2 regions of the Cobetia sp. MM1IDA2H-1 genome follow, and region 1 is predicted to be linked to the other one. Evidence: riboswitches for the same ligand, from Rfam matches in the RefSeq annotation. Region 1 holds a riboswitch; the other holds the start of a gene.
The links. A riboswitch is a leader RNA that binds a small molecule or an ion and turns the genes downstream of it on or off. The one in region 1 is predicted to bind thiamine pyrophosphate.
Positions count from the first base shown of each region.

Region 1 (4,672 bases):
GTGGGCAATTCGGGGAGGGGGTAGCGTCTCATCTGACGTCGACAGCAGGGCTTCAGCGAGAACATGTCGAGACCCGCTATCAAGGGCAGATGATCGATTTCGATACCTTGCAGTGGCGTGTTCTCAATGGCTCCGTGTGTGCCAATCAGCGGCAGAATGCCATGGCACATACCCGCTGCAGCCAAGCGGCCAGTGAGATGTTCGCTTCCACCTGTCAGGAAATGACCGCCAATCCTCCGATCCTGCCCTCCCAGCGTTACCACAGTACGCGGCGCATGGCCTGCCATGCGGCGGTCAGCTATCAGCCCAGCATCGGCAATATCCAGTGGGCTGAATCTTCAGGTGCCGATCAACTGGCAGAGGCGGAATGCAATGCTGCCACAGCGGCGCTGCTGGGCAGCAGCGACCTTGATGCCATCCAGTATCAGCGCCGGGTCTGTGGCGGACGCTAGCGGCGAGCGTCGCCTTGGGCCACAATGTGCTGCCACGCCGCCGGTGATTGCCGGCGGCATTTATTCGATCAGTGACAGGTGATAGACATGGCACAGGCCACAGCGCGTCATATTCTCGTTTCCAGCGAAGAACAGTGTGCAGCTCTCAAGACCGAAATCGAGAACGGCCGCGATTTCGCTGATGCCGCTCGCGAGCACTCCTCCTGCCCGTCCGGTCGCAGTGGCGGTGACCTGGGGGCCTTCGGCCCGGGCATGATGGTCAAGGAATTCGACGAAGTCGTGTTCAGCGCACCGATCAACACCGTGCAGGGCCCGGTGAAGACCCAGTTCGGTTATCACCTGCTGGAAGTCACCAGCCGCACGTGATCTCTGGATCACGCTCATGACACGTCATGAGCGGTTGGCAGCAGGCCATTGAAAACGCCCCGACCAGTGATGGTCGGGGCGTTTTTCGTGCGGCTCAGCACGTCAGCCTTTCGTGCGCCAGTCTCTCTACCTATACCTCCTGATAGAGCTGGCTGCCTTCGCGCTTGAACTTGTCAGCCTGCTCCTGCATGCCGGCCATCACGCTGTCGGCGTCACCGGTCAGGCCGTGTTCGTTGGCGTAGTCGCGGACTTCCTGGGTGATCTTCATCGAGCAGAACTTCGGCCCGCACATGGAGCAGAAATGGGCGACCTTGGCCGAATCCTTGGGCAGCGTCTCGTCGTGGAAGCTGCGCGCGGTGTCCGGGTCAAGGCCCAGATTGAACTGGTCTTCCCAGCGGAACTCGAAGCGTGCCTTGGAGAGTGCATTGTCACGACGTTGCGCGCCCGGATGCCCCTTGGCCAGATCCGCGGCATGCGCGGCGATCTTGTAGGTGATGATGCCAGTCTTGACGTCGTCCTTGTTGGGCAGGCCCAGGTGCTCCTTGGGGGTCACGTAGCAGAGCATGGCGCAGCCGAACCAGCCGATCATCGCGGCACCGATACCGGAGGTGATGTGGTCGTAGCCCGGGGCGATGTCGGTGGTCAGCGGGCCGAGGGTGTAGAAGGGCGCCTCGTCGCACTCGCTGAGCTGCTTGTCCATGTTCTCCTTGATCAGGTGCATCGGCACGTGACCCGGACCTTCGATCATGACCTGGACATCGTGCTGCCAGGCGATCTTCGTCAGCTCGCCGAGCGTCTCGAGTTCGCCGAACTGGGCGGCGTCATTGGCATCGGCCACCGAGCCCGGGCGCAGGCCATCGCCCAGTGACAGGCTGATGTCGTAGGCCTTGCAGATCTCGCAGATGTCCTCGAAATGGCGATAGAGGAAGCTTTCCTCGTGATGCGCCAGACACCACTTGGCCATGATCGAGCCGCCGCGCGAGACGATGCCGGTCACGCGGCTGGCGGTCAGCGGCACATAGCGCAGCAGGACGCCGGCGTGGATGGTGAAGTAGTCGACGCCTTGCTCGGCCTGCTCGATCAGCGTGTCGCGGAAGATCTCCCAGTCGAGATTCTCGGCCACGCCATCGACCTTCTCCAGCGCCTGATAGATCGGCACCGTGCCGATGGGCACGGGAGAGTTGCGCAGAATCCATTCACGGGTCTCGTGGATGTTGGCGCCGGTCGAGAGATCCATCACGGTGTCGGAGCCCCAGCGGATCGCCCAGGTCATCTTGTCGACCTCTTCCTCGATGGAGGAGGTGACCGCCGAGTTGCCCAGGTTGCCGTTGACCTTCACCAGGAAGTTGCGGCCGATGATCATCGGCTCGCTTTCCGGGTGATTGATGTTGGCGGGAATGATGGCGCGGCCACGCGCGACTTCCTCACGCACGAATTCGGCGGTGATCTCGTCGGGCAGGTTGGCGCCGAAGCTGTGCCCCGGGTGCTGGTGGCCCAGAATGCTCTCGACGGAGTCGCTGCCCTGATATTCCTCACGCAGCGCGATACGACGCTGATTCTCGCGAATCGCGATGTATTCCATCTCCGGCGTAATGATGCCCTGGCGCGCATAGTGCAGCTGGGTGACATTCTTGCCCGGCAGGGCACGGCGCGGGCGGTGGTCCAGCTCGAAGCGCAGGGACGACAGGCGCAGGTCGGCCTGGCGCACGCGACCATATTCGCTGCTCAGCTGATTGAGCTGTTCGGTATCGCCGCGTTCCTCGATCCACTTCTCGCGCAGTGGCGCCAGCCCGCGACGAATGTCGATCTCGACCGCCGGGTCGGTGTAGGGACCGGAGGTATCGTAGACGACGATCGGCGGATTCTCTTCCAGACCGCTGGAGGTCTGGGTCGGCGAGCAGCCGATCTCGCGCATGGGCACGCGGATGTCCGGGCGAGAGCCTTCGATGTAGATCTTGCGCGAGCCGCTCAGCGGCGCGATGGCGGCGGCGTCGACGCGGGCTTCGCTGGCGAGATGGCGACTGCCATCCTTGCGACCGGCACGTGCGCGCGCCTTCGGCGCAGCCTCAGATTGGGGGGCGAGCGACGGTTCGGCGGCGTTGGTGGCTTGCGGATCTTGAGTCGTGGGGGTAGTGCTCATGCAGGTCTCCTCAAAGGGCGACGTCACGGCAGACGTCATCATGGGAAGACCGTGCGCAGGGAGAGGATGGCCATCGCCGACTCCTTGCCAACAGGTGGCCCGGGAGCGAGGCGGCCGCGGGCAGCGGCTGACCATCAGCTTGATTCCTACGCCGGTCCTAACCGGTTCAGGTTCCACGGGACCCCTTGCTGGCAGCCTCGCCCATTTGGCGGCGAGGTGATGCATGCAGAATCTCAGCCGGTTCCACCGGCACCCCGTCAAGCGTGCTCAGAATTCAATGCGGGCATGACCTGTGCTGAGCGTTGTGCTGGCCCAGGTCATCGTGCTCGCATTCAGGCTCTGATGGCCTGTGGTGTGTCTGGATGATTGGCGAGAGGACCACGTCCCCAGGCCGATGAAAATCGGTGTGTCTTCCGTTCGCGCAGGCGCGGCCTGTCAGGCGACGGCCTGCCACGGATCAGTCGCGATCAAGGCCCATCTGCCAGAAGTCGATCTCGAGACGCGTCGCATCGCGGAAGACATCCACCAGTTCGCCCAGTCGGCGCTCCGAGACCTCCGAGAGCCGAGCGTCCAGCCATTCACGTTCGGCGTCCACCGCTTCCTTGAAGTCATCGCTGGAGTACATCGCGATCCAGTCCGCGTACGGATTGTCCTCGATCTCGGTGGTGTCCTGGTCCAGCAGCCACTCGGCGATCTCGCCGTAGCCGATCAGGCAGGGCGCGAGCGCCACGTGCAGATCGAGCAGGTCGCCGCGCTGGCCGCAATCCAGTACGTAACGGGTATAGGCCAGGGTCGCGCGGGATTCCGGCAGCTCACTCAGGTCATCCTCGCTGATGCCCCACTCGCTGCAGTAGCCGATATGCAGGTCGAGCTCGGTATTGAGGATGGTGTCGAGACTGGCCGTGGCCTGACGCAGCTCCGCGAGGGTGCGGCTCTTGTAGGCGGCCAGCGCCCAGGCGCGCGCGAAGTGGATCAGGAACAGGTAGTCCTGCTGCAGGTAATGGCGGAAGGACTCCTCTGGCAGACGACCTTCCCCGAGCTGGCGAACGAAGTCATGCTCGAGATAGTCGCGCCATTCCTCGGCGCAGGCACTGGTCAGGTCTGAAAAGCTGGGCATCGACGCATCCCTCGGTGAGCGTGCTGCCAATCCGTGATGGAGTGGCAAAGGTCTGGCTCGAGCGTGGTCAGGTCCGGCATTCTGCAGGGAAAAAGCGGGGGGAGGTGCGGCGTTCACCTGGAAGAGGTGAAGATGATGTGCGGCAACACTTCGCGCTTGATCCCTACGCCGGTACTAACCGGATCAGGTTCGGCGGGATCGTCATACACGCACCTCGATGCAAGGCCTCGAACAGTGCGAATGACATCTCAGCCGGTCTTACCGGCACCCCGTCAAGCTGTGACTCAGACGTCACGATATCTCGAGTGTAACAGTCCTGCGGTGCAGGAAAAGCCTCTGCCGCCCTAAAACCCATGCGACTTTGGGAGGCCATCTGCGATGCTGAAAGGGCTTCCTGCGATGCGGGAAGCGTGTCATGCGCTGCAGGAAAGATGTCATGCAGGCTGACAGGAGGAGAGGTTCGCCATCAGGGCTGGGAAGTGTCGCCTCAGGCGCACCAGATCGTGAGGCTCATCGACATCCCAGCTGACAGGCAGGCAACCGACGCTTCTGCCTGCCTGAGCCAGCAGTGCAAGAGTCTCCCGGCTCACGTCGGCA
Region 1 is NZ_CM133225.1:3,131,724-3,136,395, reverse strand. It holds gene BOH68_RS13365 (hypothetical protein) at 1-452, shown strand, start outside; gene BOH68_RS13360 (peptidylprolyl isomerase) at 540-818, shown strand; gene thiC (phosphomethylpyrimidine synthase ThiC) at 949-2,958, opposite strand; TPP riboswitch at 3,085-3,225, opposite strand; gene tenA (thiaminase II) at 3,416-4,075, opposite strand; TPP riboswitch at 4,219-4,357, opposite strand; gene BOH68_RS13345 (TIGR04282 family arsenosugar biosynthesis glycosyltransferase) at 4,510-4,672, opposite strand, start outside.

Region 2 (4,672 bases), 1.8 Mb from region 1:
CTTGAGGGCATGCCACTGCTCGTGGCGGTGCTGGTGGTCGCGCTGGTGATCCAGCCTGTGCTGATGGGGTGGTTGGCGCGGCGTCTGGCCAGGCGGGCATCAGCCGGCAGTCCGGTGGATGGCAGGCGCTGACAGGAAGGTCTCGGGAGGCAAGGGGCGGGGGCATCCTCGCGTCATCTGGCAGAAAGCAAACGACGCCCTGTCGGGAAACCGGCAGGGCGTCGTCGTGTCTGTCATCGGCCGTCTATTCAGGGCGCGTTGACGTCGATGGCCAGGTGGTCGAGTGACTGGCGCTGCTTGATCATGCCGCGCTCGTACAGGAAGTTCTCGAAGTCACGGTAGCGGCCGGCATCCAGTGCGGCCGGACGCAGGGCGAAGCGCGGCAAGGTGGCATACCAGGCTTTCTTGTTGAGCGCGGTATCGAGTGCCGGGTCGGACTCGCGGAACAGCTTCCAGCCCTTGTCAGGGTGGTTGATCATCCAGGCGGTGGCTTCACCGACGGCGGACAGGAAGGCGGCGTACTGCTCGTGCTTGCGAGAATAGCTGTCGCTGTTGGCGACGAAGATCAGTTCGTCATAGGTCGGCACGCCTTCTTCCTCGATGTAGAAGGCGCGGCCCTTGACGCCTTCCTGTGCCATCTGGGCGAGTTCGAAGTTGCGGAATGCCCCGGTGACGGCGTCGACCTTGCGGGTCAGCAGTGACGGCGTCAGCGAGAAGTTGACGTTGGTCAGGGTGATGTCATCCAGTGTCAGGCCGCTGTTCTGGAGCATGGTGGACAGCAGGACTTCCTCCACGCCACCGACGGAATAGCCGACACGCTTGCCCTTGAGGTCGGCCATCGACTGGATGTCACTGTCCGCGCGCACGACCACCACGTTGAGTGGGGTGGCCACCAGCGTGCCGATGCGCACCAGCGGCAGCCCTTGATCCACCTGCAGGTGCAGCTGGGGCTGATAGCTGATGGCGATGTCGACGCGCTCCGCTGCGGCAAGCTTGGGGGGGACGCTGGGGTCTGCCGGAGCGATCAGCTCGACGTCCAGACCATGTTGCTTGAACAGGCCCAGTTCCTGAGCCAGCACCAGCGGCCCGTGGCCGGGATTGGTGTACCAGTCGAGCATGACCTTGAGGTGCGTGAGGGGCTTGGCATCGGTGGCGGCCGCTTGCGGGTCCTGCACATCGTCAGCGGCGGGGCGGGTCTGTTGCTCGGTCTCGGCAGCCTGCTTGGCAGAAGCGTCTGGCTCGAGGGTGGCACCGTCCTGCCCGGTCTTGGTGACCGCTGCCGCTGCACTGTCACTGGCGGTCGGGGCCTGGGGCTCGGCGCTGGCGCCAGTCTCGGCTGACAGGGCGAAGGTGCTCAGGCTGAGGGTTGTCAGCAGCGTCGCGAAGAGGCAGGACAGCTTGCCGGAACGGCGGATCGCCGATGGCGAGAATGGCATGGCGGTATTCCTTGTGGTGTCGAGAATGTGAGGCCGTCAGGGCATCGCCTGACAGCCGGAAGCGCTCAGTTCAAACGGGTCAGGCGATCCCGATGCCAGGGCATCAGGCGACGCAGCAGGGCATCCAGCGTGAAATACAGCAGCAGCGAAAAGGCGACCAGCACCAGCAGGGCGGCGAACATCAGGTCGATTTCCATGCGGGCATTGGCATTGAGCATCAGATAGCCGAGGCCCTGGCTTGCGCCGGCCCACTCACCGATGACGGCCCCGATGGGGGCGGCTGTCGCTGCCATGCGCACGCCGGAAGCCAGTGCCGGCAGCGCGGCGGGCAGTTGGACATGCAGCAGCAGTCGCCACGGGCTGGCACCCAGGGTGTGGGCGAGATCCAGCCAGCCCTGAGGGGTCTGGCGCAGGCCGTCGTAGCCGGTGGAGGCCACGGGGAAATAGATGATCAGCGTGGCCATCACGACCTTGGAGAGCATGTCATAGCCCAGCCACAGCACCAGCAGTGGGGCGATCGCGAACAGCGGGATCACCTGGCTGATCAGCAGCAATGGCAGCAGGGTGCGCCGCAGACGAGGGATGAACGCCAGTGCCAGCGCGGTGCTCAGTCCGAGAAGGACCCCCAGTACCAGCCCGCCAAGAATCTCGGCGAAGGTGATGCCGGCGTGGTGTGCCAGCATCGGGGCCTGACGGACCAGCACCTCCGCGACTGCCAGTGGCGCTGGCAGGATGTAGGGCGGCACGGCCGTGGTGATGATCACCAGTTGCCAGAGTCCCAGCAGGACGGCGGCGCTGATGGCGAGATGACGCAGGGCATGCAGGCGTTTCATGGCGTCTCCTCGCCGTCGCGCAGGCGTGTGATCAATTCGGACTGGGCCTGCTGCAGGGCGGGCAGGTCCAGCGGCACCGGGCGAGGCGGCGAGAGCCCGGGCAGGCAGTCGAGCACTGCCCCCTGCTGGCTGTCGCGGCCCGGGCGCAGTACCAGCAGTTGGTCGGCCAGGCGCAGCGCCTCGAGCGGGTCATGCGTGACCATCAACACGGTGCGTCCGTCCAGCAGCCGGCTGGCGAGATCATGCAGTTCGAGTCGCGTGATGGCGTCCACTGCGGAGAAGGGCTCATCCATCATCACCACCGGAGCCTGCTGGTAGAGCGTTCGCGCCAATGCGACGCGTTGGCGTTGCCCGCCGGAGAGGGCGTCTGGCCAGGCCTGCTCGCGCCCCTCCAGACCCACCGCTGCCAGCAGTTCGCGGGCCCGCTCGGTATCGCGAGGGCGACGATGGAGGTCATCTCCCAGACACAGGTTGTCCAGCACCCGGCGCCAGGGCAGCAGCAGGTCCTGCTGCGCCATCCAGGCGACGCGACCCGCCAGTGGCTTGCCATCATCGGTGGTGAGTTCCAGCGTGTGATGGTCGGGCATCTCGAGGCCGGCCAGCAGGCGCAGCAGTGAGCTCTTGCCGCAGCCCGAGCGGCCCAGCAGGGCCGTCCAGCTTCCGGCATCCAGACGCGCCGACAGATCACGAAACAGCGTATGGCTGGCGTAATCGATGCGGGCGTTGTTGAGGGAGAGTCCCAGCGACACAGTGTCATCCGTGGTCAGGCGGCATGCCGAGGGGAGGAAGCACGCAGGGCGCCTGACGCTTGGGCAGGTGACCGGAATTCCCTCCGCCGGTATCAACCGGATCAGGTTCCAGGGGTTGCCATGCGACGTGACGCATCGGCTCTCAGCCCACTTTCGGGCACCCCCATCCAGGCCGACAGTGTACCGTCACCTGCCCGCCGGTTGCATCCCTGCCATCGTCGGGGTGGCTGTCGTGTGGCTATCCTGCATGGCCCGGTGTTGGGTATGCTATCGAGGTATCGCAGCCTCAAGGAGATCAACATGCCTGATACCCCGGATCTCTCGACCTGCTCCAGCGGTTATCCCGTGCCACCGCGGCGACCCGTGATGCCAGACGCGACATCCGTGCCCAATGGCTGGCCGGAGGATGCGCTGACTCGCCGTCTTTCCACCTATCTGGGGCATGCGCTGGAGCCGCTGGCACTTGCCTGGCCGGATAGTGCCAACTGGTTGTGGCGACAGCGTGGCGGCACCCCCGGCCTGATCAAGCTGGCGCGGACCGGCCCGGATCACGACCCCTTCTGGCGAGCGATGCGCGGTGTCTTCGGCGCCGATCGCTGGGCGCAACCTGAGGCCCTGACACGGCTGGCGGGCGCGTTGCCGGCGCGTTTGCCCATCCCTCCGCTGCCGCTGACCTATCTGGGGCGTCTCGATGGCGCGCCCGTCTGGCATCTGCCGTGGTCCAGCGGTCAGCCCAGTGATCTCAGTGACACCTTCTGTGAGATGCTGGGAGATCAGGTCGGGCGGCTGCATCAGGACACCGTGTCCGGCTTTGGTCAGCCCCTTGCCCAGCCCATGCCGCTGCTGCATTGGAATGCCCGCGTGACGCGTTTTCTCGCGCGCCATCCCCTGTCCCACGAGCTGGGGGACCTGCCATCACGCACCTTCTCGCATCCCGCTCGCGCCGTCTGGAGTCTGCCGGACCTGCGCGCGGACCAATATCTGTGCGCCGCCACCGGCTGGGTATGGAGCGACTGGGAGGCTCTGGTGTGGGCCCCGATCGAGTTCGACTGGGCACTGATCGAGTTGTTGCTGGAGACGCCGAGTCAGCGTGAGGCCTTCCTCGCCGGTTATTCGCGTCATGGGCGCATGGTCGATATCGACGGTCAGCGTGAGCTGTGCCGAGCCCTGTTGTGGGCGATGGAAGCCTTCGGTCCGACCCGCTACGCCGAGCTGGCGGCAGCCCCGGCCTGGGTGTCGCCGAGAAGCCTGACATGTTGATCGCAAGTCCATGAATATTTGAGAAATTTCTCTGCAGCCTCGTCGCTGACATGGAATACTGTCTCTGGGCCGTCGCAGACGTGATTCGAGACTTGGTGCCGGGAATGGCGGGGGAGCACACGTGGTAGAGAATCTGAACTATTACTTCTTGCTGGCGGGCATGCTCATCGCCTTGAGCGTGCTGGCAAGTCGGGTCTCGGCTCGTCTCGGCATGCCCCTGCTGTTGCTGTTCCTGGGACTCGGCATGCTGGCGGGGGAGGATGGCGTGCTCGGCATCCAGTTCGATGATGCCTCTACCGCGTACCTGATCGGCAACCTGGCGTTGGCACTCATTCTGCTCGATGGGGGGCTGCGCACCCGCCTCTCGACCTTCCGTGCGGGTCTCAAGCCGGCA
Region 2 is NZ_CM133225.1:1,359,444-1,364,115, forward strand. It holds gene BOH68_RS05825 (MFS transporter) at 1-132, shown strand, start outside; gene BOH68_RS05830 (ABC transporter substrate-binding protein) at 249-1,436, opposite strand; gene BOH68_RS05835 (ABC transporter permease) at 1,502-2,269, opposite strand; gene BOH68_RS05840 (ABC transporter ATP-binding protein) at 2,266-3,018, opposite strand; TPP riboswitch at 3,080-3,193, opposite strand; gene BOH68_RS05845 (protein kinase family protein) at 3,319-4,278, shown strand; gene BOH68_RS05850 (potassium/proton antiporter) at 4,400-4,672, shown strand, end outside.
Region 2: another riboswitch for thiamine pyrophosphate. It lies ahead of BOH68_RS05840 (ABC transporter ATP-binding protein); the one in region 1 lies ahead of thiC (phosphomethylpyrimidine synthase ThiC).